Regions from separate parts of the Arthrobacter halodurans genome, predicted to be linked through region 2. Evidence: predicted binding sites of a transcription regulator. Region 2 holds the regulator's gene; each other region holds the start of a gene.
The links. Region 2 encodes LexA, which represses DNA repair genes until DNA is damaged. Its sites were predicted from a motif close to TCGAACANNTGTTCGA; they were not measured.
Positions count from the first base shown of each region.

Region 1 (9,767 bases), on a different contig from region 2:
CGGGGGTCTGCTTCGTGGACAGCAGCTCCTCCATGGCTTCCTGCACCGGATCCTGCGAGTAGTAGTAGTGCAGGGGGATGGGCCGCTCGGCGTGCGCGACCGTGGCCGTGTGGCGCCCGGTGCGCAGCGTCAACTCGTCCTCGAAGCGCGTGACGTCTCCCAGCGTGGCGGACATCAGGAGGAACTGCGCCTGCGGCAACTCCAGGAGGGGGACCTGCCACGCCCAGCCGCGCTGCGGGTCGGAGTAGAAGTGGAACTCGTCCATCACCACCGGCCCCAGGTCGGCGGTCGCCCCCTGCCGGAGCGCGATGTTGGCGAGGATCTCGGCCGTGCAGCAGATGATGGGGGCGTCCGGGTTCACCGAGGAGTCGCCCGTGACCATGCCGACGTTCTCGGCGCCGAAGATCTCGCACAGCGCGAAGAACTTCTCCGAGACGAGCGCCTTGATGGGGGCGGTGTAGTAGCTGCGCTCGCCCCGGGCCAGGGCGTGGAAGTGCGCCGCGACGGCCACAAGGGACTTGCCGGATCCCGTCGGCGTCGCGAGGATGACGTTGTTCCCCTCGACGATCTCCATCACGGCCTCGTCCTGCGCGGGATACAGGCCGATCCCGCGGTCCTCCACCCACTGGATGAAGGAGGCGTAGGTGGACTCGGCGGTGGCCCCGCGCGGCGGCGCGTCGGGCAGCAGTTCGGTCAGTTTCATGGTTCCCCCAGCCTAGCCGCCGCGCGGCGGCGCCGGTCGGCGGGAAACCCGGCCGCGATGGGCCGACGCCCTAGGGTGGGGACATGCGCTGGGATCCCGCCAAGTACGCCGAATTCTCCGACCATCGAGACCGCCCGTTCTTCGACCTGACCTCCCGGGTCGCTGCAGGGGCTCCCCGTCGGGTGGTCGATCTCGGGTGCGGGCCGGGCCGGCTCACGGCCGCGCTTGCCGAACGTTGGCCCGCGGCCGAGGTGGCCGGCCTGGACGCGTCCGCCGAGATGATCCGGGACGCCCCCGCGCGGTACGGCCCGGGAGCACCCGGGCACCGGCCGCGGCTCTCCTTCGCCGTGGCGGACGCGGGGGACTGGGAACCGGGACCCGACGTCGACGTGCTGGTCACCAATGCCATGCTGCAGTGGATCCCGGGTCACCTGGAACTGGTCGCCCGCTGGCTCGAGGCCCTCCGCCCCGGGGCGTGGTTCGCGGCCCAAGTCCCCGGGAACTTCGGGTCCCCCTCCCACGCACTGATGCGGCGGCTCGCCGAATCGCCGCGGTGGGCCGGACGGCTCGCGGGCATCCTGCGGCACGACGACGCGGTGGCCGAGCCAGCTGCCTACCTCAAGCTGTTGCTGGACGCCGGCTTCGAGGCCGACGCGCGGGAGACCACCTACCAGCAGGTCCTCGCGGGCGCGGACCCGGTGCTCGACTGGGTGCGCGGCACCGGACTCAGGCCCGTGCTCTCGGCGCTGGATCCGGCGGAGGCCGAGTCCTTCGAGCGGGAGTACGGCAGGCTCCTCCGGGTGGCCTATCCGGCGTTCGCCGATCGCAACGGATCGCCGCTCACGGTGTACCCGTTCCGCCGGATCTTCTGCGTGGGGTGGAAGGCGGGCTAGGTCGGTCCGGCCCGCGCACCCCTCCGGCGGCGACGGCTACCAGCCCCGCGCCTTCCTCCGGCGGCGACGGCTACCAGCCCCGCGCCTCCCACTCCCCGAGGCGGGGGCGCTCCGCGCCGAGGGTGGTGCCCCCGCCGTGTCCGGGGTGCACCAAGGTGTCGTCCGCGTACACCCCGAAGAGCCGTTCGCTGACGTCGCGGAGCAGGGAGGAGAACCGCTGGGGATCCTTCCACGTGTTGCCGACCCCGCCGGGGAACAGGCTGTCGCCGCTGAAGATGTGGGTGGGGCCCTCCGGATCCCGGTAGACGTAGGCCAGTGAGCCCGGCGTGTGGCCCCGCAGGTGAACCGCCGTGAGATCGAATCCGTCGAAGTTGCCCACGTTCCCGTGGTCCAGCCGGACGTCGACCCTGACGCCCGCCCCGGCCTCGACCGCGTCGGCGTCCTCCGACCCGGCGGCCAGCGGAGCCCCCGTCTCCTCCGCCACCTCCCGGAGTGCGCGGATGTGGTCCCAGTGCTGGTGGGTCGTGGCGATGAGGGCGAGCCGCACCGGCCGTGCGGAGTCCCCGGCGGACGCGGCGAGCATGGACCGGATGGCGGGGGCGTCGTCCGCCGCGTCGATGAGCACCTGGGCGCCGGTCTCCTTCGACGTCAGCAGGTAGACGTTGTTCTCCATGTCCGAGACGCTGGTCCTGCGGATCGTCAGGCGGGCCAGGTCGTGGAGCAAAGTGGTGTCGTTGGTCATGTCGCCAGCCTAGGCAACCGCCGTACCGCCGGGGAAGCGCGCCGGGTAGTGTTGCAGCATTCCCCGGGCACGCCGGGGCCCGCGCGGAGGAGGAAGCATGGACGAGGACGTGCTCGGCTTCATCGAGATCCGCGCCGACGACCCGGCCAACCCCTACGAGCAGATCCGCCTCCAGATCCTTGACGCCATCGCCTCGGGCCGGCTCGTCGCCGGCACCCGGCTCACACCGGTCCGCGCGCTCGCCGGTCGCCTGGGGGTTGCGGCGAACACCGTGGCCCGGGCCTACCGGGAGCTCGAGCAGGCCGGGGCGGTGTCCACGCGGGGACGCAACGGGACCGTGGTCGAGGCGTCGGGGGACGACGCGGCCCGCCATCTCGGCGCGGCGGCGGCGGCCTTCGCCGACGAGTCGGTGCGCTGGGGCATCCAGGAGGAGCAGGCGCTCGACTACGTCCGGGCCGCGTTCCGCCGGCGCTGAGCGCGGGCGGAACGCACACCACGACGCCGCGCGGTAGCCGAGCACACCGTAGCGTTGCGCGGTCGGCGAACACGCGTCCGGCGGCCCGGCCGACAGGCACCGCGCGCACCCCCCGCCGCGGGCCCCGAAACGGGTCCATGACGTGGCCACGCGCGTCCACGGCCTCCCGGTGGCGCACCGCAGCGACCGGGGGAGCGCATCATTCGAACGAGAATTCGAAGACGTTTTCGACTACGATTTGTCCGTGGCTATTTCCCAAGGTGAGATCCTGTCCCCGTCCGGCACCGAGCGTCGGCACGACCAGTCCCGGTTGATCGTCAAGGGCGCACGCGAGCACAACCTCCGCAACGTCGACCTCGACCTGCCGCGGGACGCCATGATCGTGTTCACGGGCCTCTCCGGCTCCGGCAAGTCCTCGCTCGCGTTCGACACGATCTTCGCAGAGGGGCAGCGTCGCTACGTCGAATCGCTGTCGGCGTACGCGCGCCAGTTCCTCGGCCAGGTCGACAAGCCGGACGTCGATTTCATCGAGGGGCTTTCGCCCGCCGTCTCGATCGACCAGAAGTCCACGAGCAAGAACCCGCGCTCCACGGTCGGCACCATCACCGAGATCTACGACTACATGCGCCTCCTCTGGGCCCGCGTCGGCACGCCGTACTGCCCCGTCTGCGGCGAGCCCGTCAAGCGCCAGACCCCCCAGCAGATCGTCGACCAGCTGCTCGAGCTGGAGGAGGGCACGCGCTTCCAGATCCTCGCGCCGGTGGTCCGCGCCCGCAAGGGCGAATTCGTCGACCTCTTCAAGGAGCTCGCGGCGAAGGGCTACTCGCGCGCCCGCGTCGACGGCGAGACCATCCAGCTGACCGAGCCCCCGAAGCTGGGCAAGCAGTTCAAGCACACCATCGAGGTGGTCGTCGACCGCCTCGTCATCAAGGACGGAATCCGCCAGCGCCTCACCGATTCGATCGAAACGGCCCTCGGGCTCGCCGACGGACGCGTACTGGCGGACTTCGTTGACCTGGACGAGGACGACGACGGGCGCCTCCGGGCCTTCTCGGAGAACCTCGCCTGCCCGAACGAGCACCCACTGGCGATCGACGAGATCGAGCCGCGCTCGTTCTCCTTCAACAACCCCTTCGGCGCCTGCCCGGCCTGCACGGGCATCGGGACGCGCCTCGAGGTCGACGAGGAGCTCATCATCCCCGACCCGGAGAAGTCGCTCTCGCAGGGCGCGATCGCCCCGTGGTCGCTGGGCACGGCGACGACGGAGTATTGGAACCGCCTGCTCTCCGGCCTGGCCAAGGAGATGAAGTTCTCCATGACCACGCCGTGGGGCAAGCTTCCCGCGGCCGCCCGGCAGTCCGTGCTGCACGGCAAGGACCACAAGGTCGTGGTGCAGTACAAGAACCGGTTCGGCCGCGAGCGCAAGTACAGCACCGGCTTCGAGGGCGTGGTGCAGTACATCCACCGCAAGCACCAAGAGACCGAGTCCGACAACGCCCGGGACCGCTACGAGGAGTACATGCGCGAGATCCCGTGCCCCGAGTGCAACGGCGCGCGCCTGAATCCCGCCTCCCTCTCCGTCCTCATCAACGGCATGTCCATCTCGGCCGTGGCCGCCCTGCCGATGCGCGAGTGCGCCGCCTTCCTCAACGAACTCACCCTCACGGGGCGCGAGGCGCAGATCGCCCACCAGGTCCTCATCGAGATCCAGGCGCGGCTGCGGTTCCTGCTCGACGTCGGCCTCGAGTACCTCAACCTGGAGCGCGCCGCGGGCACGCTCTCGGGCGGCGAGGCCCAGCGCATCCGGCTGGCGACGCAGATCGGCTCCGGACTCGTCGGCGTCCTCTACGTGCTGGATGAGCCGTCGATCGGCCTGCACCAGCGCGACAACCGGCGGCTCATCGAGACGCTGAACCGCCTGCGGGACCTGGGCAACACCCTGATCGTCGTCGAGCACGACGAGGACACCATCCACCAGGCGGACTGGATCGTCGACATCGGACCCGGCGCCGGCGAGCACGGCGGTTCCGTCGTGCACTCGGGATCCCTGGAGGACCTGCTCGCCAACACCGAGTCCCTGACCGGCGACTACCTGTCCGGGCGCAAGAGCATCGAGGTCCCCGCGAAGCGCCGCAAGGTCGACAAGAAGCGCCAGGTGTCCGTCGTCGGCGCCCGCGAGAACAACCTGCAGAACGTCAGTGTGAAGTTCCCGCTCGGCGTGATGACCGCCGTGACCGGCGTGAGCGGCTCCGGCAAGTCGACCCTCGTCAACGACATCCTCTACAAGGTGCTGGCCAACAAGCTCAACGGCGCCAAGCAGGTGGCGGGGCGCCACACCCGGATCGAGGGACTGGAGCACCTCGACAAGGTGATTCACGTGGACCAGAGTCCGATCGGGCGCACCCCGCGGTCCAACCCGGCCACGTACACCGGCGTCTTCGACCACGTGCGCAAGCTCTTCGCGGAGACCAACGAGGCGAAGGTGCGCGGGTACCTGCCCGGCCGCTTCTCCTTCAACGTCAAGGGCGGACGCTGCGAGTCGTGCTCCGGCGACGGGACGCTCAAGATCGAGATGAACTTCCTCCCCGACGTCTACGTCCCCTGCGAGGTCTGCCACGGCGCGCGCTACAACCGCGAGACCCTCGAGGTGCACTACAAGGGCAAGACCATCGCCGATGTGCTGGACATGTCCATCGAGGAGGGCGCGGAGTTCTTCGCCGCATTCTCGCCGATCGCGCGCCACCTGAACACCCTTGTCGACGTCGGGCTGGGCTACGTCCGGCTCGGGCAGCCGGCGACCACGCTTTCGGGCGGCGAGGCGCAGCGCGTCAAGCTGGCCTCCGAACTGCAGAAGCGTTCCAACGGGCGGAGCATCTACGTCCTCGACGAGCCGACCACGGGACTGCACTTCGAGGACATCCGCAAGCTCCTGCTGGTCCTCCAGGGCCTCGTGGAGAAGGGCAACACGGTCATCACGATCGAACACAACCTCGACGTGATCAAGAGCGCCGACTGGCTGATCGACCTGGGCCCCGAAGGCGGATCCGGCGGCGGCCGGGTCATCGCCGAGGGGACCCCCGAGCAGGTCGCGAAGGCCGCGGCGAGCCACACCGGGGGGTTCCTCGCCGAGATCCTCACGTAGGTCGTGCGCGACGACGAACGTCGGCCACGGACGCCGGCGGCGGCATGGAGTCCGTGGATCCCGCGGGCTTCGTGCGACAATGTCCCGGTGACAAATCCAGCCCGCGCCGTGTTGTTCGACCTCGACGGAACCCTTGTCGACCCCGCGGGGGCCATCACCGAAGGCATCCTCGCCGCGTTGCTGCGCCACGGCGTGCCGCACCCCGGGGACGAGCGGCTCGAGGCGCTCGTCGGCCCGCCCCTGGCCATCGGGCTGTTGGGGTTGCCCGGGATGGACGAGGAACTCCTGCCGTCGGTGATCGCGGACTACCGCGCCGAGTACGCGGCCAGCGGCATGGCCGCGAGCCGCGTCTACCCGGGGATCGCCGATCTGCTCGCGGAGCTGCGCGACTCCGGCCTAGCCCTGGCCGTGGCCACCTCCAAACCGCAGGACATCGCCGTCCGGCTACTGGAGATGCAGGGGCTGCTCGGGCTGTTCGACGCCGTCCACGGCTCGCCGAACGACGAGCACCACACCGTCCACTCCGGACCCGGCAAGGCGCACATCGTCGGGGCCGCCCTGGCAGCCGTGGGCGCGGAAGCGCGGGACGCCGTGATGGTGGGGGACCGCCACTACGACGTCGACGGGGCCGGCGCGCACGGCATGGCGTGCATCGGCGTCGCCTGGGGCTACGCCGCGGAGGGCGAGCTGGAGACCGCCGGCGCCCACGCCGTCGTGGACTCGGCCGACGGGCTGCGGGAGCTGTTGCTCGGGGCCGCGGGACGGGCGGTCTAGATGGGCCTCTACGACGGAGTTCGCGCGGGCTTCCGCGGCACCATCAACGCCACCTGCCGTCCCACGGTCGTGGGGCTGCACCACGTGCCCACGGAGGGTCCGTTCATCGTGGCCTCGAACCACCTCTCGTTCCTGGACAGCATCATCATCCAAGCCCTGATGCCCCGGCCCGTGGCCTTCTTCGCCAAGGCCGAGTACTTCACCACCCCGGGCCTCAAGGGGCGCGCCATGAAGGCGTTCTTCGAGTCCGTGGGCTCCATCCCGGTGGAACGCGGCGAGCAGGCGGCATCGGTCGCGGCGCTCGACGCCCTGGTGGAGATCCTCGAGTCCGGCGCCGCGGTCGGCATCTACCCGGAGGGGACGCGGTCCCGGGACGGCCGCCTGTACCGCGGGCGCACCGGCGTCGGCTGGCTCGCCCTGACCACGGGCGCGCCGGTGGTCCCCGTGGGCCTCGTGGGCACGGAGCGGCTGCAGCCGGCCGGGAAGAAGACGGTCACGCCGCGCCACTTCACGCTGACGGTGGGCGAGCCCCTGCGGTTCGACCACGTCGGACCCAAGCACCCCCTGCCGGCGCGCCGTCTGGCCACCGACCGGATCGTCGACGCGATCGCCGAACTCAGCGGCCAGGAGCGGTGCGACGCGTACAACCAGGCACCCGTCGCGGAGTAGCGCCATGGCCGACCCCAGCAGCTACCGGCCGCGCGCCGGCGAGATCCCCACCGGACCAGGCGTCTACCGCTTCCGCGACCAGCACGGCCGCGTCATCTACGTGGGCAAGGCCAAGAACCTCCGGGCGCGGCTGAACTCCTACTTCGCCAACCCGGCAGCGTTGCTGGCCAAGACCCACGCGATGGTGCACACGGCGGCGAGCGTGGAGTGGACCGTGGTCGGCAGCGAGCTCGAGGCCCTGCAGCTCGAGTACACGTGGATCAAGGAGTTCGCGCCGCGCTTCAACATCGTCTTCCGCGACGACAAGTCCTACCCCTACCTCGCGGTCACGCTGGGGGAGAAGTTCCCGCGTGCCCAGGTCATGCGGGGGGACCGGCGCAAGGACGTGAAGTACTTCGGCCCCTTCTACCCGGCCAGGGCCATCCGCGAAACACTGGACACGTTGCTTCGCGTCTTCCCCGTCCGGACCTGCAGCGCCGGCGTCCTGCGCCGCGCCCAGCAGTCCGGCCGCCCCTGTCTCCTGGGCTACATCGACAAGTGCTCCGCGCCCTGCGTGGGGCGCATCAGTCCCGAGGACCACCGCAAGCTGGCGGACGAGCTCTGCCAGTTCATGGGTGGGGAGGGCACGCGCTTCATCCGCCAACTCGAGCGGGAGATGGCGGAGGCCGTCGCCGAGCTCGAGTACGAGAAGGCGGCGCGACTGCGCGACGACATCGCGGCGCTGCGCCGGGTGTTCGAGCGCAACGCCGTCGTGCTGGCCGAGGACACGGAGGCGGACATCTTCGCGGTTGCCGAGGACGATCTGGAGGCCGCCGTCCAGGTCTTCCACGTCCGCAACGGCCGCATCCGTGGTCAGCGCGGCTGGGTCGTGGACAAGGTCGAGGACACGACGCCCGGCGAGTTCGTCGAGCACATGCTCCAGCAGGTCTACGGCGAGAACGCCGATTCGGACCGCCTTCCCCGCGAGGTCCTGGTGCCGGTCGAGCCGGAGAACGCGGAGCAGGTCGCCGCATGGCTGCGCGGGCTGCGCGGGGCGGCTGTCAGCCTCCGCGTGCCCCGACGGGGTGAGAAGGCAGCCCTCATGGGCACGGTCAAGGACAACGCCGAACAGGCCCTGCGGCTGCACAAGTCCCGCCGGGCGGGCGACATCAGTACACGCAGTTCCGCGTTGCAGGAACTCCAGGAGGCGCTGGGGCTCCCCGTGCCGCTGCTGCGCATCGAGTGTTACGACATCTCCCACGTGCAGGGCACCAACGTCGTCGCGTCCATGGTCGTGGTCGAGGACGGCCTGCCAAAGAAGTCCGACTACCGGAAGTTCGCCGTGACGGGCGACGCCGCCCGCGACGACACCTCGGCGATGTACGACGTCATCAGCCGGCGCTTCCGGCGCTACCTCGAGGACCAGACGCAGGTCGCCCCCGCCATCAGCGGCCAGGTCGACATCTCGGACGAGTCGGCCAAGGCCGCTCCGCGGAAGTTCGCCTACCCGCCGTCCCTCGTGGTGGTCGACGGCGGCCCGCCGCAGGTCGCCGCCGCGGTCAAGGCCCTCGAGGACCTCGGCATCGACGACATCTACGTCGTCGGCCTCGCGAAGCGCCTCGAGGAGCTGTGGCTGCCCGACGACGAGTTCCCGGTGGTGCTTCCGCGCGCCTCCCACGGCCTGTACCTGCTGCAGCGCATCCGCGACGAGGCCCACCGGTTCGCCATCTCCTTCCACCGGCAGAAGCGATCGTCGTCGATGACCGTGTCCATCCTCGACGACGTGCCGGGACTCGGCCCCGCGAAGCGGCAAGCCGTGCTGAAGCACTTCGGTTCGCTCAAGCGCATGCGTGCGGCCGCCGAGGAGGACTTCCTCGCCGTCTCGGGAATCGGCCCGGCGATGGCCCGCCAGCTGGTCGCCGCGTTGGCCCCCGGTCCGTCCGGGGAGGCGGGCGACGACGGCGCGGAGCCGGCCGTGAACACGGCGACCGGCGAGTTGCTGGACTGACGCGCGGGTCCCTCGCCGCCTAGCGTCCAGCCGGCTCCCACGCCTCGCTGCGCTCGGCGCGGGTCCCTCGCCGCCTAGCGTCCAGCCGGCTCCCACGCCTCGCTGCGCTCGGCGCGGGTCCCTCGCCGCCTAGACTGGGACCCATGACTGAGTTGGAACCCGTTAAGCCCGCCGAATCCGAACTGGTCATCGTCACCGGAATGTCGGGGGCGGGCCGGACCACCGCCGCGCACGCGCTCGAGGACCACGGTTGGTACGTCGTGGAGAACCTGCCGCCCCAACTTCTCGGGACGCTGACCGAACTGGTGGCGCGTGTGCCGGGGTCCATCCCCAAGCTGGCCGTGGTGATGGACGTGCGCAGCAAGTCCCTGTTCCCCGCCCT
Region 1 covers NZ_JBHDLJ010000004.1:3,707-13,473, forward strand. Annotated here, with positions in the region: gene ACETWP_RS06085 (DEAD/DEAH box helicase) at 1-703, opposite strand, end outside; gene ACETWP_RS06090 (trans-aconitate 2-methyltransferase) at 787-1,596, shown strand; gene ACETWP_RS06095 (MBL fold metallo-hydrolase) at 1,667-2,338, opposite strand; gene ACETWP_RS06100 (GntR family transcriptional regulator) at 2,436-2,813, shown strand; gene uvrA (excinuclease ABC subunit UvrA) at 3,064-5,955, shown strand; gene ACETWP_RS06110 (HAD hydrolase-like protein) at 6,043-6,729, shown strand; gene ACETWP_RS06115 (lysophospholipid acyltransferase family protein) at 6,730-7,398, shown strand; gene uvrC (excinuclease ABC subunit UvrC) at 7,403-9,385, shown strand; gene rapZ (RNase adapter RapZ) at 9,529-9,767, shown strand, end outside.
Region 1: a site for LexA is predicted at 3,029-3,044, ahead of uvrA (excinuclease ABC subunit UvrA). Genes of this name have one in related genera too.

Region 2 (9,767 bases):
GTGCCGCGCGGGGGCCGCGGCCGGGAATCCGGCGTGATGCGCGGGCGGGCCGCCGGCGGGTGCGGCGGATCGGCCGCGCGCGGGATCGGCGGCACTCACCCGGTGACCTGTGCTCTCATGGTGGTTCGTCCTCGACGGCGCGGGCGGGGGCGCGCTAGCGCCGTCCGGCGACGTCCAGCGCCTCGGGCAGCGTGAACTTCCCGGCGTAGAGCGCCTTCCCGACGATCGCCCCCTCAACCCCCGCAGGGACCAGCTCGCGCAGGACGCGCAGGTCCTCGAGGCTGGAGATGCCGCCGGACGCGACGACCGGCTTGTCGGTTCGCTCGCACATCTGGCGGAGCAGCTCGACGTTCGGGCCGCGCAGCGTGCCGTCCTTCGTCACGTCCGTGACCACGTAGCGGGCGCAGCCGGCGTCCTCGAGCCGGGCCAGCACCTCCCACAGGTCGCCACCCTCCTTGGTCCAACCACGGGCGGCCAGGGTGGTCCCGCGCACGTCCAGCCCGACGGCGATCTTGTCGCCGAAGCGCTCGATGGCGCGGGCGGTCCACTCCGGGTTCTCCAGGGCGGCCGTCCCCAGGTTGACGCGCGCCGCGCCCAGCTCCAGCGCGGCCTCCAGCGACGCGTCGTCGCGGATGCCCCCGGAGAGCTCCACACGGGTCTTCAGCTGGCGCACCACGCGGCCGAGGATGTCCCGGTTCTCGCCGCGGCCGAAGGCTGCGTCGAGGTCCACGAGGTGGACCCATTCGGCCCCGTCGTTCTCCCACGCCAGCGCCGCGTCCAACGGGTCGCCGTAGCCGGTCTCGCTGCCGGCCTCGCCCTGCACGAGGCGCACGGCCTGGCCGTCGGCGACGTCGACGGCGGGGAGGAGTTCGAGGATCGGGTTTTCGGGGCTCATGTCACGCACTTTCGGTTCGGGGGCGGGCGTTGCGGGTGGCGGCGCCGCGGGCGGGGCCCGGCGCCGGGGCCTGGAGGCCGGTGGCGGGTCAGGCGCCGCCGTCGAGGGTCAGGAGGTAGGCGGCCAGCAGGGACATCCCGGCCAACACCCAGCAGACGACGGGCCAGGAAGCGTGCGCCTTCTGCTGGCGCAGCGACAGGGCCCCGCCGGCGAGGATGCCCGCGAGGGCCATGAGCAGGATGCTCCACATCAGAGGGTGCCCAGCCAGTTCTCCAACAGCTGGGCGCCGGCGTCGCCGGACTTCTCCGGGTGGAACTGGACGGCCGACAGGGGCCCGTTCTCGACGCCCGCCACGAACGGCGCACCGTGCTCGGACCACGTCACGAGCGGGGGCGTCATCCGCGGCTGCAGCACCTCGAAGTCCCAGCGCTGCACCGCGTACGAGTGGACGAAGTAGAAGCGCTCGTCCTCGATGCCCGCGAAGAGCCGCGTGTCCTCGGGGGCATCGACCGTGTTCCAGCCCATGTGGGGGACGATCGGGGCGGGGAGCAGCTCGACGGTCCCGGGCCATTCGCCGAGTCCGGGAGTCCGCACGCCGTGCTCCACGCCCTCGTCGAAGAAGACCTGGTGCCCGACGCAGATCCCGAGGACAGGTCGGTTTCCGGCGATGCGCCGGCCGATGTGGCGGACGGCCCCGACGTCGTTCAGCGCGGCCATGACGGCGGCGAACGCGCCGACGCCCGGCACCAGGAGGCCCTCGGCCTCCATCACGTCCTCCGCGCGCGCGCTGAGCGTCACGTCCGCGCCGACGCGCTCGAGGGCGCGCACGGCGGAGCGCACGTTCCCCGAACCGTAGTCCAGGACGGTGACCCTCGGCGCGGCCATCTAGAGCGCCCCCTTCGTGGAGGGGATGGCCCCGCCGAGCCGCGCATCCGGCTCCAGCGCCGCGCGCAGCGCGCGGGCCAGCGCCTTGAACTGGGCCTCGGCAACGTGGTGCGGGTCGCGGCCGCCGAGCACGCGCATGTGCACGCAGATCTGGGCGTGCAGCGTGATGGCCTCGAAGACGTGGCGCGTCAGCGATCCCGTGAAGTGTCCGCCGATGAGGTGGTATTCCTGTCCCGCGGGTTCCCCCGCGTGGACCAGGTAGGGACGTCCCGAGATGTCGACGACGGCGTGCGCGAGCGCCTCGTCGAGGGGAACCGTGGCTTCCCCGAAGCGGCGGATCCCGGCCTTGTTGCCCAGGGCGGTGCGCAGCACCTCGCCGATCGTGATGGCGACGTCCTCCACGGTGTGGTGGACGTCGATGTGGGTGTCGCCCGTGGCCCGGACGGTCAGGTCCATCAGCGAGTGCTTGGCCAGCGCGGTCAGCATGTGGTCGTAGAACGGCACGGACGTGCTGATGTCGGCGGCGCCGGTGCCGTCGAGGTCGATCTCCACGACGACGGACGACTCGCTGGTCGTCCGTTCCATGCGGGCGCGGCGGCCGCTGAGCAGTTGTGCAGACATCGGTGATCCTTAGGGCCTGGAGGGTGGTGGGGTGGAGGTCCGGGGCCGTCCTTCCCCGGGTCAAGTCTACCGGGGCGCGGCGTCACTCTCGGCCGCGAGGAGGTCCTCGAGGCCGCGCAGGAAGGCCGTCGTTTCGGCCTCGGTGCCCGCCGTCACACGGAGGTGCCCGGGGATCCCGACGTCGCGGACGAGCACCCCCGCATCCAGCAGCCCCTGCCAGATGCGTGCCGGATGCGACAATCCGCCGAAGAAGACGAAGTTCGAGTCGCTCGGCGCCGGACGCAGGCCCAAGCGGCGGAGCTCCGCGACGATCCGGTCGCGCTGCGCCTTGATGTCCTCGACGTTCGCCAGCAGCGCATCGACGTGCTTGAGCGCCGCGTTGGCCGTGGCCTGCGTGACGGCGGAGAGGTGGTACGGCAGGCGGACCAGCCGGAGGGCGTCGGTCACGGACGGATCCGCGGCGAGGTACCCCAGCCGGGCGCCAGCCAGGGCGAAGGCCTTGCTCATGGTCCGCGACACGATCAGCCGCTCCCGTCCGGGCAGCAAGCCCAGGGCGGAGCGCGTGCCGGCCTTCGCGAACTCGGCGTACGCCTCGTCGACGACGACGATCGCCTGGCTCGCCTCGCCCGCCGCGTAGACGGCCTCCACCACGTCGAGGCCGAGCGCGGTTCCCGTGGGGTTGTTGGGCGAACACAGGAAGACGATGTTGGGGGCCCGCTCGGCGACCTGCCGGGCCGCGGAGTCCGCCGTCAGCTCGAAGTCGGCCGCGCGCGAACCGGCGATGTACCTCGTGTCCGTGCCGCTCGCCAGGAGCGGGTACATGGAGTAGGTCGGCGGGAAGCTCATCAGGCTGCGCCCTGGGCCGCCGAAGGCCTGGAGGATCTGCTGCAGCACCTCGTTGGACCCGTTGCCGGCCCAGATGTTCCCGGGTGCGAGTCCGTGTCCCAGGTATGAGGCCAGCCGCTCGCGGAGTTCGGTGAACTCGCGGTCGGGGTAGCGGTTCAGGCTTGCGGAGCAGGCGCGGACATCGCGGGCGATCGCCTCGCGGACCTCGTCGGGGAGGGGGTGGGTGTTCTCGTTGACGTTGAGCAGGATGGGCACGTCCAGCTGGGGGGCACCGTAGGGCTCCAGGCCCCGGAGGTTGTCCCGCAGCGGAAGTCTGGCCAGTCGTCGCAGCTGATCACTCACCGAACAATTCTAGGGCGCCGGCGCAGTGGCCCCGAATCGGCGGGTGGGGCCGCTTAACGTTGCCGGCACCGGCGGGGCAGACGCCACCCGGGCCGAGCCCGGCCCCGCGGTTCACCACCGGCGGTCCCGCGGGGCGTCCCGCCCGCGTTCCCGACGGCCGTCGGCGGGGCGCGCGTCCCGGCGGTCCCGGATCCTGCCCCGACACGCGCGTCCGCGACCCGCTAACCGCCGGTCGGGACGAAGAGCGTCTGGCCGGGGATCACCGTGGACCCCGCGAGGTTGTTCAGTTCCGCGATCTCGGCGATGACGACGCGCGGGTCGCGCCCCGGGGCGAACTCCGCGGCGATCTCCCAGAGGGTCTCCCCCTCCAGGACGGTGACGGAGGCCGCCTCGACCCGGACGGAGGCGCCGGAGTCGGCGGCCATGACGGGGGCCGTGAAAATGCCCACCAGGACCAGGGCAGAGGTCGCCGCGAGCAGGACGGGCAGGCCGATGAGGAGAAAGCGGCCCCGCCGGGTCAGGCGGACAGGTCCGCGGACGGCGGATGCCGCGGGGGCCGGCGCCGCGGCGCGGGGAGACGTTCCGCGTGGGGAGCCCCCGGGGCGGGCGACGGGAAGGCTGAGGACGTTCGTGGTCCGGCGGGGATCCCCGCCGAGGCGTGCCGCGGGCTGAGCAGGGGTCGCGAAGGCGATCTGAGCCATGGTTTTGCCTTTCTCTCGCGCCGGGCCGCCTCGCGGCCGCACCGACGGTTCGGTGTTCGAAGATCGAACCGGTCGAAACTCGTATTCGAACGCTTGTTCGATCTCGCTCGTCCATTTGTAGCATTCCTGACCGAGGAATGTCGAGACACGTTCGAACAAATCTTTGAAAGCCCCGTGGTGGTCCACTAACGTGGTGACCAGCGGCTCGTTGGATCCAGTCCAACAGGCGCCTCCGACAGAATGCGGAACGGCCCGGAGCCACGGGGACAACCAGGATGGGGCACACCATGAGCACAGCTGACACTCCGGCACCGAAGCGCACGCCGAAGAGCCTGACGGTTCGCCAGAAGAAGATCCTCGAGACCATCCAGCGCGCGGTCGCGGCGCGCGGCTATCCGCCGTCGATGCGCGAGATCGGCGACACCGTCGGCTTGGCGAGCCTGTCGAGCGTCACGCACCAGCTGGCCCAGCTGGAGAAGCTCGGCTACATCCGCCGCGACCCGCGCCGTCCGCGCGCCATGGAGATCCTGACGCCACTGACGCTCAGCGACGCTCGCGAGACCGCCGAGGCCGCGCACGACGGACTCCGCGCCATCAACGGCACGCCGGTCTCCGAACTGAGCACCGCCTCCGACACGGCGATGGTCCCGCTGGTCGGCCGCATCGCCGCCGGCGGCCCCATCCTCGCGGACCAGACGATCGAGGACGTAATGCCGCTCCCCCGACAGCTGGTCGGACACGGCGAGCTGTTCATGCTGAAGGTCAGCGGGGACTCCATGGTCGAGGCCGCCATCTGCGACGGCGACTGGGTCGTGGTGCGCCGGCAGCAGAATGCCGTCAACGGCGATATCGTGGCCGCCCTCCTCGACGACGAGGCCACCGTCAAGACGTTCCGGCAGCGCGACGGGCACACGTGGCTCCTCCCCCAGAACCGCCAGTACGAGCCCATCCTGGGCGACCACGCGACGATCATGGGCAAGGTCGTCTCGGTGATGCGCTCGCTCTAGGGCGTCCGCGCGGGGGCGAGCCGCTCCAGTGCCCCCACCACGGTCGCCTTGTCCGTCGTCGCCCACATCGGGGGCAGCGAGGCGCGCAGGAAGTTGCCGTACCGCTCCGTGGCCAGGCGCGAGTCCAGCACCGCCACGACCCCCCGGTCCGACGTCGAGCGGATCAGGCGTCCGGCGCCCTGCGCCAGCCGCACGGCCGCGTGGCTGGCCGACACCGCCATGAAGCCGTTGCCCCCGTGCCGCGCGACGTCGCGGCTGCGCGCCGTCGACAGGGGATCGTCGGGGCGCGGGAAGGGAATCCGGTCGATGACCACGAGTCGGCAGGCCGGCCCGGGGACGTCCACGCCTTGCCAGAGCGTCATGGTGCCGAAGAGGCACGTGTCGAGGTCGTCGGCGAACTCCTTCACCAGCGACGCCATGCTGGAGTCGCCTTGGCACAGGATCGTCTGGTCCAGCCGCGGCCGCAGCGCCTCGGCGGCCTCCTCCGCGGCCCGGCGCGAGGAGAAGAGCGCGAGCGTGCCCCCGCGCGCGGCCCGGATCAGATCCTCCAGCTCCGCGAGCGCCTCCGTGGAGACGTTCCGGGACGGCTTGGGCAGGTGGCGGGCGACATACAGCATGCCCTGCCGCGGATAGTCGAAGGGGCTTCCCACGTCGACGCCGGTCCAGGCGGGGGCCCCCTGCCCGAGCAGCCCCAGCGCCCCGGCGACCGGCTCGAAGGCCGCGCCGACGGCGAGCGTCGCCGACGTCAGCACCACGGTGCGTCCATCGAACAGCCCCTCGCGCAGCCGGCCGGCGACGGAGAGCGGCGCGACGTTCAGCGTGGCGGGTGTCGAGTCGTCGGGCTGCACATAGCCCTCTCCGGGGGTGAACTGCCCGGGACGGGACGCCCAGACGACCTCCCGCGCCTCCGCGGCGCCATCGAGCCGGTCGCACTGCTCGACGAGGTAGAGCAACTGCGACCGGGCCATCTGCCGCCCGCCGTCCACGGCCTCCTGCGGCGCGGGCTTGGAGTCCGAGAGCGCCACGCGGGCGGCCTCGCGGACCTGGTCCACCGCGGCCGCCTGCGCCTCGTTGAGGCCCGAGGGCATCAGCCCCGCGGGGATCCACTCCAGCGATTTCTGCAGCGCGCGCGACGCCAGATTGAGCGCGTCGACGTTCACGTGGCAGTGCTTGCGGGCGGCCGACGCCGCGCCGGAGACGAGCGCGACGGACAGGGGACGAGTGACGGAGCCCGTGACGCGGTCCTGGAGCTCGTGCGCCTCGTCGATGACGACGGTGTCGAACTCGGGCAGCACGGCGATCCCCTCGAAGGCGGAGACGGCGAGCATGGCGTGGTTCGTGATGACGATGTCCGCCTCGGCGGCCTTCTTGCGCGCCAGCTCGCTGAAGCACTCCTCCGCCATGGGGCACTTCTGGGCGCCAAGGCAGTCCATCGCGGTGACCGAGACCTGGCGCCAGGCGCGGTCTCCGACGCCCGGGACCAGGTCGTCCCGGTCCCCCGTGTCCGTCTCCTCCGCCCATTCGCGCAGCCGCACGACCTCCTGACCCAGTGCGCTCGCTGGTCCCGCCCCCGCGGTCAGGGCGCGTGCCGCGCCGTCCTCGGTGAGGGCGAACAGCGCGCCCTCGTCCTCGTCCGGGTATCCCCCGCCGAGTTTGTACTTGCACACGTAGTTGCCGCGGCCCTTGGCGAGGGCGACATCGAGCTTCCGGGGCAGGTGCGGGGCCAGCTGCTCCAAAAGGCGCGGCACGTCCCGGCCGACGATCTGCGCCTGCAGGGCGAGGGTCGCGGTGGAGACCACGACCGGCTTCTCCGCCTCCAGGGCGTGCGCGATCGCGGGCACGAGGTACGCCAGCGACTTGCCGGTGCCGGTGCCCGCCTGGACGAGTAGGTGCCGGCCCGAGTCGAGCGACTCCACGACCTGCCGCGCCATCTCGTGCTGGCCGGGACGGTTCTGGCCGCCCATGCCCTCGACCGCGGCGTCGAGCAGCCCGAGGACCCGTTCGACGTCAGCCACGGAGGGAGAACGGCTCCAGCTCGGCGGCGAGGCCCTCGCGGACCTTGACGACGAGGCGGGTGCCGTCGGCGACGTGTTCGGTCTCAAGGATCTCCGCGTCCGAGCCGTGCAGGCGGTTGACCAGCTCCCCGCGGTCGTACGGGATCAGGAGTTCGAGCCGCACGTCCGGGCGCGGGATCGACTCGCCGATGCGCCGCAGCAGCTCGTCGATGCCGACGCCGGTGCGCGCCGAGACGACGACGTGGTTGGGCTCGCGCTGCCGGATGCGCTCGATGACGAACGGATCGGCGGCGTCCGCCTTGTTCAGGACGATGATCTCGGGGACGTTCTGCGCGTCCACCTCGGTGAAGACCTGCCGCACCGCGTGGATCTGGCCCTCGGGGTCCGGGTGCGAGGCGTCGACGACGTGCAGGATGAGGTCCGCGTCGGCCACCTCCTCGAGGGTCGAGCGGAACGCCTCGATGAGCTGCGTCGGCAGCGACCGGACGAAGCCGACGGTGTCCACCAGCGTGTACCCGACGCCGTCGGAGGTTTCCGCCTTGCGCACCGTCGGATCCAGCGTCGCGAAGAGGGCGTTCTCCACGAGCACGCCGGCGTTGGTCAGCCGGTTCAGCAGCGACGACTTGCCGGCGTTGGTGTACCCGGCGATGGCGACGGACGGCACCGTGTTGCGCTTGCGGTTGGCGCGCTTGGTCTCGCGGGCGGGCTTCATCGCCGCGATTTCCTTGCGCAGCTTGGACATGCGGGTGCGGATGCGACGGCGGTCGAGCTCGATCTTCGTCTCACCGGGGCCGCGGGAGCCGATGCCGCCGCCCGCCGCGCCGACGCGTCCGCCGGCCTGCCGCGACATCGACTCGCCCCAACCGCGCAGGCGGGGCAGGAGGTACTCCAGCTGGGCCAGCTCGACCTGCGCCTTGCCCTCGCGGCTCTGCGCGTGCTGGGCGAAGATGTCGAGGATCAGCGCCGTGCGGTCGATGACCTTGACCTTGACGATGTCCTCCAGGCCGCGCCGTTGCGACGGCGAGAGTTCCGAGTCGACGATGACCGTGTCGGCTCCGGTGGCGGCGACGATCTCCTTGAGCTCCTGCGCCTTGCCCGACCCCAGGAAGGTGCCCGGGTCCGGCTTGATGCGGCGCTGGATGACCCCGTCGAGGACCTCCGAGCCGGCGGTTTCCGCGAGGGCCGCGAGTTCGCGCAGGGAATTCTCCGCGTCGGCGGCGGTCCCGTCGGTCCAGATGCCCGCCAACACCACGCGCTCCAGCCGCAGCTGGCGGTACTCGACCTCGGTCACGTCCTCGAGTTCCGTCGAGAGACCCGCGACGCGACGCAGCGCGCGCCGCTCGGCGAGGTCACGCTGGTCGCCGTCGTGCAGCGAGTGCTCGCCGCCCTCGCCGCCGAGGGCCTGGGCGCGGCCGCCGCTCAGCGCGCGCGGCTCTCCCCCCGCCGGGATGGGCGGCCGGGCCACCGTCTTCTTCGACGCGGCGCCGTCGGCCGCGAGGATCCGATCGATCACGGACTGGATCTCGGCCTCATTCAGGTCGCGGTCCCCAGGGTTAGGCTGGTTGCTCTTGGTCATGTTCCCCTTTGAAGAATGCTGAGTTCCAGAATAGTCCCCGGGTCCGACGATTGGACCCCCGTTCGCCGCAGGGCGAACGGGGAGGGAGGGGTCGGTGCCCCGTGGCGGGGATTCGCCCGGTCCGTCGCCGTGGGGTGTGGGGTGCTGTGTCATGGGGGGCTCCGTGGGAAGTAGGCGGGCGCGCGCCGTCCATAGGGCGCGCGGCGGGCTGGCTGGCGGTCCCGGCGTGCCGGGGACGCGGCTACTTCAGAGTCATAGGGAAAACCCTATCACTTCCGCGAAATCCCCTGGAGCCGACGGATGGCGCGTGCCACGGGGGCGAAGGGGGTCCGTGTCGCCCACCCGGCCGCGCACCGATTAGCGCGGGGGCGCGGCGGCGGTTAACCTGCCAGCATGGGTTCGGACCACTATTTCAGCGCACAGCCGTCGACGCCGTTCACGCGCAGGAGCATCACGGCGACCCTCGGCGGTGCCGAGCGGCGCCTCACCACGTCCGGGGGCATCTTCAGCCCGGACGGCGTGGACAAGGGGACCGCGGTGCTGCTCGCCGGCGCCCCGGCGCCCGCGCCCGCGGGGGCCCTGCTGGACATCGGCTGCGGGTGGGGTCCCATCGCGTTGAGCCTGGCGCTGGCCTCGCCCGCCGCGACCGTGTACGCGGTGGACATCAACGAGCGGAGCATTGAACTCACCCGTCAGAACGCCGCCGACCTGGGGCTCGCGAACGTCGTGGCGGGGCTTCCGGAGAGCGTTCCGGAGGACCTGCGGTTCGACACGATCTGGTCCAATCCGCCCATCAGGATCGGCAAGGAGGCGCTGCACGAGCTGCTGCTGCGGTGGCTACCCCGGCTCGCGCCGGGCGGCGAGGCCTGGCTCGTGGTG
Region 2 covers NZ_JBHDLJ010000008.1:36,651-46,417, forward strand. Annotated here, with positions in the region: gene ACETWP_RS10945 (SseB family protein) at 1-99, opposite strand, end outside; gene priA (bifunctional 1-(5-phosphoribosyl)-5-((5-phosphoribosylamino)methylideneamino)imidazole-4-carboxamide isomerase/phosphoribosylanthranilate isomerase PriA) at 155-895, opposite strand; gene ACETWP_RS10955 (CG2302 family histidine operon protein) at 984-1,145, opposite strand; gene hisH (imidazole glycerol phosphate synthase subunit HisH) at 1,145-1,780, opposite strand; gene hisB (imidazoleglycerol-phosphate dehydratase HisB) at 1,781-2,401, opposite strand; gene ACETWP_RS10970 (histidinol-phosphate transaminase) at 2,468-3,589, opposite strand; gene ACETWP_RS10975 (LysM peptidoglycan-binding domain-containing protein) at 3,811-4,290, opposite strand; gene lexA (transcriptional repressor LexA) at 4,578-5,297, shown strand; gene ACETWP_RS10985 (ATP-dependent DNA helicase) at 5,294-7,261, opposite strand; gene hflX (GTPase HflX) at 7,305-8,888, opposite strand; gene ACETWP_RS10995 (class I SAM-dependent methyltransferase) at 9,282-9,767, shown strand, end outside.

Region 3 (9,767 bases), on a different contig from region 2:
ACGTCACCACCGGCCGCTCCGTCGTCGTGTTCGGCGTCGACGACCCCGATGCGCGGGGCATGCTGGCGTCCTGCGGCCTGACCGACGTCGCGGACTCCCGCGACTTCGCGACCTCCCCCGAGACGGCCGGGCACGTGTGTTCCGGAGACACGTACTTCGCGGAGCTCGGCATCGCCGTCGTGCGGGCCGACGCGGAACAGCTCGGCACCCTGCGCGCGACGGCGGTCCGCGAGCACCGCCCGGTGAGCGTCTCGCCGGAAATCGTCCACCGGCTCCTGGGCCAGCCCGCGGACGATGCCGTACCCATGGAGCCGGGGGTACCCGTGGAGCCAGGCGTACCCGTGGAGCCGGGCGCCCCGCCGCCCGGCGGGTTCACGGACACCGCCGAGTCCACGTGGGGCCTGACCGCCACGCTCGCTGCCGGGTCCGTCCACACCGGGCGCGGGATCCGCGTCGCCGTGCTGGACACGGGGTTCGACGCGGGCCACCCGGATTTCGCCGGGCGCGGCGTCGTGGCCGCGTCGTTCATCGAGGGCGAGGAGTCCGCGGACGGCCACGGGCACGGGACGCACTGCATCGGCACCGCCTGCGGCCCGCGGCAGACCGGGGGCGGGCGCGGCTACGGCGTCGCGCCCGCGGCCGAGATCTACGCCGGCAAGGTCCTCTCGAACGCGGGGTCCGGCAGGGACGCCAACATCCTCGCGGGCATCGACTGGGCCGTCGCCCACGGCTGCGCGGTCGTCTCCCTGTCCCTCGGCGCCGACGTGGCGCAGGTGCATCCACCGTACGTCGCCGCGGGACGGCGCTCGCTGGCGCGCGGGACGCTGATCGTCGCCGCGGCGGGCAACAACGCCCACCGCTCCGTGGGCGACTTCGGCTTCGTCGGGGCGCCGGCGAACAGCCCGTTCGTCATGGCGGTCGGCGCGCTGGACCAGCAACTCCGCGTCGCGGACTTCTCCGCGCGGACCCTGCCGGGCCGCGGGGGGCAGGTCGACGTCGCCGCGCCCGGGGTCCAGGTGTACTCGGCCTGGCCGATGCCCCGGCGCTACCACACCCTCAGCGGCACCAGCATGGCGACGCCGCACGTGGCGGGGCTGGCCGCGCTGCTGGCCGAGGCGACCGGACTGCGCGGGCGGGAGCTGTGGGCGGAGATCGTGCAGGAGGCGGTGCGCCTTCAGGCGCCGTCCGTGGATGTCGGCGCCGGGTTGGCGGTTGCCCCGCCGCCTCCGGACCCCGCCGAGCCCGACGGGCGGGGAACCCATCCGGCGGCCCGGGTGGTGGGACCCTGATGCGGATCACGGTGACCGTCGACGCCGCGCACGCCGACCGGACCGCGGAGGTCGCGGACCAGCTGCGCGGGGCGGGGATGCGCGTGGACCGGGTGCTCGACGCGCTCGGGCTCGTCACCGGCGAGGTCGACGGCGAGCACCGGCAGGGCCTGGCCGCCGTCGAGGGCGTCGCCGGGGTGGACGAGCAGCTGGACGTGAGCATCGCCCCGCCGGAGAGCGGCCTGCAGTAGCGCCGCCCGCGGATGCCCGGCGCGTCCCGTCTGCCGCGCGTCCCGTCTTCCGCGGCTACCGGCGGTCCGCGAGTTCGGCCAGCGTGCGGATCAAGAGGGCGCGTTCCTCCACCTTGATGCGCTCGTGCAGGGTCTCCTCGGTGTCCCCGGGCAGGACCTCGACGGCCCTCTGCGCCAGGATAGGTCCCGTGTCGACGCCAGCGTCCGCGATGTGCACGGTGCAGCCGGTGACCTTCACCCCGTAGGCCAGCGCGTCGCGGACGCCGTGGGCGCCGGGGAAGCTGGGCAGGAGCGCGGGATGCGTGTTGATGTAGGTGCCGTCGAAGGCGCCGATGAACTCCTCGCCGACGATGCGCATGAAGCCGGAGGACACGACGTAGTCCGGGGCGTAGGAGAGGCATTTCCGGGTCAGGGCGTGGTTCCAGTCCGCGCGGTCCGCGAAGGACTTGAAGTCCACCACGAACGTCTCGATCCCCGCCGCGGAGGACCGCTCCACGCCCTGGGTGCCCGGACGGTCGGCTCCGACGGCGGCGATCTCGACGTCGAGGTCCCCCGCCCGCACGGCGTCGATGACCGCCTGGAGGTTGGAGCCGGTTCCGGAGACGAGGACCACGATGCGCATGCCACCAGCTTAGGCGCTGGCCGATGGCCGACCGGCACTACGCTAAAGGCATGCCCGTCTCGTCGCCCGCCCCCGCCGCGGAGAAGGACGGCGGCCTCGCCTCCTGGGTGCGGGCCGCCATCGTGCTGATGCTCGGCGCCTACCTCGGCGCCGGTGCGATGCTCCCGTGGAAGCTCGCCGCCGTGGCGCTCGGCGCCGCCGGGGTCGTGGTCGGAGTGGTCGCGACGATCAAGGCCTTCCGCGGCGCGGTGCCGGTCGTCCTGCGCGTCACCATCGCGCTGGCCACAATGGCCTGCCTGCTGTTCACGCTGTCCACGGGTCTGCAATCGCTCTTCTACCACGCGACGTCCGAGTACGAGCAGTGCCTGCGGGGAAGCGTGACGGACCGGACGACGGCCGCGTGCCAGCGCGAGTACGAGGAGAAGCTGCGGAATCTGGACGGGCTTCCCGGTTCCTGAGGCCCCCGCCCGGCGCGGTACGCCCGCCTGCGGCGCCGCTAGTCCTCGAGGACCGGGTCGCGCTCCAGAACGGGTGCAACGAGGTAGCCGAGGACCACGCCGACGCCGACCTCCGCGGCGAGCATCAGCGCGCTGAGCCAGAGGTTCGGCCCGATGTCCGTGAGCCGCCCGATCCCGAGCGATCCCCCGGAGAGCATGCTGCCCAGCAGCGAGAGCAGGCCGGTTCCCGCGCCGACCAGGATGCCGAGCGCGAACGTGGAGGCGGCGAGGCTGATCCACCGGGACCTGACCTTGAGGGAGATCCAGTCGTCCAGGTGGTTCTCGCCCTCGCGCAGGAACCACCATCCGGCCACGAAGCCGGCGACAACGGGGACCAGCATGAACAGCCAGGCGGACGACAGGTCGCCGGTCGGCAGCGCGGCCAGCACCGGGATGGCGGGAAGCGGGCCGACGGTGGTTTCCAGCGTGCTCAGCGTGGTGCCGGTCCCGAGCGTGAACCCCCCGCCGCTGACCCAGGCCAGGGTCCAGACCGCGAGGTTGGGCAGGAGCCCGAGCTGCCCGAGGGTGAGCACCGCGCCGCCGACGGGCCCCGGGCGCAGCTGCTGGGCAACGTTGGAGATCTCCACCCAGTGCAGGCCGAGGTTGACGGCGAGCACCGCGCTGGCGAGGCCGAACGCGGCCACGTAGCCGAGCGCCGAGGCTCGCGCGACGGACCAGACGTAGGAACCCGCCCAGCGCGAGTGCTGGCTGGTCTTCGCGATCCACGCCGCGGTGTCGACGCCGACCAGCCGACCCCAGGACCCCGCCTCGCGGTACGCGCCGACGACGACCCCGGATCCGGCGGCGATCAGCGGGACCAGCGCGGCCGCGGCGAGCGAGACCCCGACCTCTTCCGTGGAGACCGCGTAGCCGGTGATCAGGCCGAACAGCATGTAGGCGCCGAGCGCGCCGGCGATCCCCTGCCACAGCTGGTCCGTGTAGGACGCCCGGGCAATGCGCCGTCCGGCGCGCCACGACAGGAAGAACGGGATGAGGGTGAGACCGAGGGGGGTCAGCGACATCGTCCCGGTCAGTGTCTCGGCCGAGGATTCCCCGACGGGAACCGCGAGGTGCAGGGGCACACCGTGGATCAGCAGCCAGATCTGGCCCGCGAGCTGGAACAGCGAGTCCAGGGTGCGCTCCTCGAACCCCCCGGCGAACCACACGGCGACGAGCGGCACGACGACGAGCACCGCGGAAAAGAAGGCGCTCTGCAGGAACTCGAGCGCCCCCTGGAGCCACAGGGGCATGGGCAGCCCGTCGCGCAGGGTGGCCCTCAGCGAGTCCATGGCCCTGCCCGCGGCCGGTCTGCCGGCCCGTCCCTCGATCTTGCGCTCGTCATTCATCGAGTCAATCGTGCCACCGATCCCCCGCCGCTCCGTTCAGCGACGCGGCGCCCCGGTCCTCGGGAATCACGCCAGGTCGAGAAGGCCCTTGACGAGTGCCGCCACGGACCCGACGAACGCGATGAAGATCACGAACGCGCGGGCGTGACGGTCCCGGATATGCCGCTGGAGCATCTCCCCGCCGAAGATCCCGACGATGATGGCCGCCAGGATGAGCACCCACGCCCAGGGATCGAGCATCGGGATCTGCCCGGGGTCGACGATCGCCTTGACGGCGATCGCCACGGAGCCCATCAGGACGAAGAAGGGTTGGAGCGTCGCCGCGAACGGGCGCTGCTCCCAGCGGGACAGGACCGCATAGGCGCTGACCGCCGGTCCGCCGACGCCCGCCATGGCGTTCGTCAGCCCGGAGAGCGCACCGGCGACGGCCTTGGGCCCGTTGCCGCGGACCACGACGTTCGCCCGGTTGAGGGCCAGCGACAGGATCAGGGCGGTCAGCACCACCGAACCGACGGTGATGGACAGCGCGGCCGACGGGAGGTAGGTGGCCGCGATCGCGCCGGGGATGGAACCGGCGACACTGAAGACGGTGAGCCAGCGGAAGGTGGACCAGTCGATGTCACGCCACACCCGCGGCGCGATGAGGGCGGAGGAGGCCACGCCGCAGATATTCACGAGCAGGACCCCGGTGTGCGGCCCCAACAGGATGACCAGGAACGGCGACACGAGCATGGCGAAACCCAGGCCGGCCACCCGCTGGGCGACGGCGCCCGCGACGATCAGCCCGAGCACCACGACCAGCATCCCCGAATCCACCGGCCCAGCCTATCCCGGCAGCCCGCGCCACATCGCCCCCACCCACCGGACAGCCCGCGCCACATCGCCCGCCCCGTTCCCGGCGGGGCCGACCCGCAAAGCCGCGAAAAAAGGCCGGAGCACCCCCTGCGGGAGTGCTCCGGCCTCTCAATGTGGCGCCCGCTGACGGCGGGCGCCCGCTGACGGCGGGCGTCCGATGTGGCGCCGACTGACGGGCCTAGACCGTGGCGGGCACGCGCTTCCGCCCCAGTTCGGACGTCGGGACGCGGTAGGTCTCCCGGGCCGTCAGCGCGGAACCGGCGGAGATCAGCGCGATGATGGCGGTGAAGATGCTGATGGGCACCCAGCCGCCGGGCTCCAGCCCGCCGACGGCGGCGACGATCGAGGGCGCGAAGCCCGCCATCAGGAAGCCGAGCTGCGTGCCGATGGCCAGGCCGGAGAACCGGACCTTGGCGCTGAACATCTCCGCGTAGAACGAGGGCCACGTCGCGTTGGCCGCCGCGTAGGCGCAGGAGAAGACCGCGATCGACAGGGCGAACTGGAGCAGGGTGTTCCCGGACTCCATGGAGAGCAGGTAGCACGGCATGATGGCGGCGCTGCCGAGCGCGCCGTAGATGAAGACCGGCTTGCGTCCGATCCTGTCGGACAGGCGGCCGAACATCGGCTGCGAGAACAGCGCGACCACGTTGCCGGCCACCACAAGCCAGAGGGTGATCGACTCGTCCACGTTGCCAACCTGCTTGCCGTAGCTGATGGCCAGCGTGCCGTAGACCGTGGACACGGCGGCGATGAACGCGCACAGGACGACGCGCAGCACGTCGCGCCAGTGCTCGCGCAGCAGGTCGCTGACGGGGAGCTTGGCGATCTGGTTCGTGGCCTTTGCGTGCTCGAACTCCGGGGTCTCGTGGAGGCTCTTGCGGATGAAGTAGGTGACGAGGACGACGACGGCGGACAGCCAGAACGGGATGCGCCATCCGATGCCGTACTTGATCTCGTCCGGAAGCGCGACGACGGGGATGAACACCAGGGCGGCCAGGATCTGCCCGCCCTGGGTGCCGGTGAGCGTCCAGGAGGTGAAGAAGGAGCGGCGGTTGTCCGGGGCGTGCTCGAGCGTCAGGGAGCTGGCGCCGGCCTGCTCGCCGGCGGCGGAGAGGCCCTGCATGAGGCGGGCGAGCACCAGCAGGATCGGGGCGAGCCACCCGACCTGGTCGAAGGTCGGCAGGCAGCCGATGAGGAAGGTCGCGCCGCCCATGAGCAACAGGGTGAACATCAGGACCTTCTGGCGGCCGATGCGGTCGCCGAAGTGGCCCAGGATGACGGCGCCCACCGGCCGGGCGATGTAGGCGAACCCGAACGTGGCCAGCGACATGACGGTCGCGTTGGTTCCGGCGTCCGGGAAGAAGACCGTGGGGAAGATGAGTGCGGCGGCGGCGCCGAAGATGAAGAAGTCGTAGTACTCGACGGCGCTGCCCATGAAGCTCGCCAGCGCGGCCCTCACGGGTGTCCGGCCCTGCGTCGAATCCACGGGCGGCGACGCTGCCGCGGTGTTCTCGGGGTTCATCGTTTCTCCTAGTTCGCGAGGACGGCTGCGGGAATCGCCGCCAGTCTGTTGCGCGGTATCCGCACATCTGTACGGAATGCGTACAATTAGGTCTAGAGTAGAGCTACGTCACACTCTTGGCAATATCCGGTCGAGAGGAAGTCCGGGGAAAAGGAGCAACGATGAGCACCCTCGCAGAGTCGTATCTGGTCGGCCTGATCGGCGACGGCGTCACGCCATCGCTCACCCCGCCCATGCACGAGGCCGAGGCGGACGCCCACGGCATCCGCTACCTGTACCGGCCCATCGACCTCGCCGCGATCGGCAGGCCGGGATCCGACGTCGGGACGCTGCTGTCCTCGGCCCGCGAGCTCGGCTTCAACGCCTTCAACATCACCCACCCCTGCAAGCAGCTGGTGCTGATGCACCTCGATTCGGTCTCGGTGGACGCCGAGCGGCTCGGCGCCGTGAACACGGTGCTGATCCGCGACGGCCGGTTCCACGGCGAGAACACCGACTTCTCCGGCTTCGCCCACGCCCTGCGCACCGGCCTTCCCGGCGTCGCGCTCGACCGCGTCGTCCAGCTCGGGGCCGGGGGCGCCGGGGCGGCCGTCGCGTACGCGCTGCTCGCCTCGGGCGTCCGGCACCTGACCCTGATCGACCTCGACGCCGAACGGACCCGCGAGCGCGCGGCCGCCCTGGCCGCCCTCTTCCCCGACCGCGCCGTCGTCGCCGCGTCGCCGGACGACATCGGGCACGAGCTCGCCGCCGCGGACGGGCTGGTGCACGCCACCCCGGTCGGCATGCACCAGCACCCGGGGATGCCGGTCGACGCCCGGCTCCTGTCGCCGCGGCACTGGGTCGCCGACGTCGTCTACCGCCCCGTGGAGACGGAGCTGGTGCGCGCCGCCGTCGCGCTGGGATGCCGCGTGCTCGACGGCGGACACATGGCCGTCGGCCAGGCCGTGGACGCGTTCCGCCTGATCACCGGCGTCGAGCCCGACGCGGGCCGCATGCGCCACCACTTCCTCGACCTCCTCGCGAAGGGACTCTAGCCGTGCGCACCTCCATCGCCACCGTCTGCATCAGCGGCACGCTCGAGGAGAAGATGCTGGCGTGCGCCCGCGCCGGCTTCGACGGCATCGAGATCTTCGAGCAGGACCTCGTCGTGAGCCCGATGTCGCCCGAGGAGGTCCGCGCGCTGGCCAACCGGCTGGGCCTGACGCTGGACCTCTACCAGCCGTTCCGCGACTTCGAGGGCGTCGACGAGGCCCTCCTCCCGGAGAACCTGCGGCGGGCCGAGGCGAAGTTCGAACTGATGAACCGCCTGGGCATCGACACCATGCTGGTCTGCAGCAACGTCGCCACGGCCACGGTCGACGACGACGCCGTCGCGGCGTCCCAGCTGCGGCGCCTCGGCGAGGCGGCCGCCCGGCACGGCGTCCGCATCGCCTACGAGGCGCTGGCGTGGGGCAGGTACGTGAACACGTACCGGCACGCCCACCGCATCGTCGAGCTCGCCGACCACCCCGCCGTCGGGACCTGTCTGGACAGCTTCCACATCCTTTCCCGCGGGGACGACCCGTCGGGGATCGAGGACCTCCTCGCCGAGAAGATCTTCTTCGTCCAGCTCGCCGACGCGCCCGTCCTGTCCATGGACATCCTGTCCTGGAGCCGGCACTACCGCGTGTTCCCCGGGCAGGGCGGCTTCGACCTCGCCGGGTTCCTCGCGCACCTGGCGCGCGCGGGCTATGCCGGCCCCGTCTCGCTGGAGATCTTCAACGACACGTTCCGCCAGTCGAACGTCGAACGCACCGCCCTCGACGGGCTGCGCTCGCTCCTCTGGCTCCAGGACCGCGCCGCCGCGCGGCTCGCCGCGGGTACGGTCGTGCCCGAAAACGGCGCCGCACCCCGGAACGACGCCGGGGCCGCCTATCCCATGCACCTCGCCTCGCTGCCGGACGTCCAGGCGCCCACCGGCTTCGACTTCGCGGAGATCCGCACGGACGAGCCCGAGTCCGTCGCGCAGATGCTGGCCCAGCTGGGCTTCGGGTTCCGCGGCCAGCATCGCCGGAAGCCGGTCCAGCTCTGGACGCAGGGCCAGGCGCGGATCGTCATCAACGGCCAGCGCGCCCGCGGGGCGACTCCGTCGATCTCGGCACTGGGCTTCCAGGTGGCCGAGCCCCGGCGCGGCGTGGAACGCGCCGTGCAGCTGCGGGCGCGGGCCGTCTCGCGGCACAACACCGCCGACGAACAGGAGTTGCGCGGGGTCAACGCCCCGGACGGCACCGAGGTCTTCTACTGTCCGGCGACGCCCCGGCCGGCGTGGATGGGCGAGTTCGGCGCCGCCGCCCCGGAGGGCGACGAGGCGGCGGCACTCATCGAGGCGGTGGACCACGTGAACCTCGCCCAGCCGTGGCAGGCGTTCGACGAGGCCGTGCTGTTCTACGAGAGCGCCCTGAGGCTGGAGACCCGTCCGGCGACGGAGGTGCCCAGCCCGCTCGGGCTGGTGCGCAGCCAGGTGATGCGCACCGCCGACGGGTCGATCCGGCTCGCGCTCAACATCGTGCCCCAGGTCCTGGACGGCGCCGGCGCGTCCGCCCGCGCCTACCCGGAGCACGTGGCGTTCCGGACCTCGGACATCTTCGCGGTCGCCCGCCGGGCCAAGGCCGCGGGCATGGACTTCCTGCCCGTTCCCCGGAACTACTACCAGGACCTGGCCGCGCGCTTCCCGTTGGACGAGGCGACCATCGACACGCTCCGCGGCCTGGACCTGTTGTACGACCGCGACGAGCACGGCGCGTTCCTGCACTTCTACACCGAGACGGTGGGCGAGATGTTCCTCGAGGTCGTGCAACGCGACGGCGGGTACGATGGCTACGGCGCGCCGAACGCGCCGGTGCGCCTCGCCGCCCAGTTCGAGCGCAACCGGCTCCGGGGTGGCCAGCGAACGACGACGTAGGAGACTTGGTGGCGGAACCCGGCACGACGCAGCAGCCCGAGTACTACGTGAAATCCGCGGAAAAGACGCTGGGCGTCCTGCTGGCCTTCAACGGCGGGGCCGCCTCCCTCACGGTCACCCAGGTCGCCGACGCGGCCGACCTGAGCCGCGCCGCGGCCCGACGCTTCCTCCTCACGCTGACGGACCTCGGCTATGTCGTCGCGGACGGGAACGCCTACCGCCTCACCCCGCGCGTGCTGGACGTGGGCGCGGGGTACCTCGCGGGGCTGAGCCTGCCGCGGGTCGCCCGCCCCCACCTCACGGAGCTCGCCCACCGCCTCGACGAGACGGCGACCCTGAGCACGCTCGACGGGCAGGACGCCATCTACGTCGCGCGCGTCGCGGCGCCGCGGCTGCACACGGTCACCATGAACATCGGGAACCGGCTCCCCGCCTGGGTGACGTCCATGGGCCGCGTCCTCGTCG
Region 3 covers NZ_JBHDLJ010000015.1:49,714-59,480, reverse strand. Annotated here, with positions in the region: gene ACETWP_RS14990 (S8 family serine peptidase) at 1-1,289, shown strand, start outside; gene ACETWP_RS14985 (hypothetical protein) at 1,289-1,519, shown strand; gene purN (phosphoribosylglycinamide formyltransferase) at 1,575-2,141, opposite strand; gene ACETWP_RS14975 (hypothetical protein) at 2,192-2,599, shown strand; gene ACETWP_RS14970 (cell division protein PerM) at 2,638-3,927, opposite strand; gene ACETWP_RS14965 (sulfite exporter TauE/SafE family protein) at 4,051-4,800, opposite strand; gene ACETWP_RS14960 (MFS transporter) at 5,018-6,361, opposite strand; gene ACETWP_RS14955 (shikimate dehydrogenase) at 6,523-7,395, shown strand; gene ACETWP_RS14950 (bifunctional sugar phosphate isomerase/epimerase/4-hydroxyphenylpyruvate dioxygenase family protein) at 7,398-9,302, shown strand; gene ACETWP_RS14945 (IclR family transcriptional regulator domain-containing protein) at 9,311-9,767, shown strand, end outside.
Region 3: a site for LexA is predicted at 6,421-6,436, ahead of ACETWP_RS14955 (shikimate dehydrogenase). Genes of this name have one in related genera too.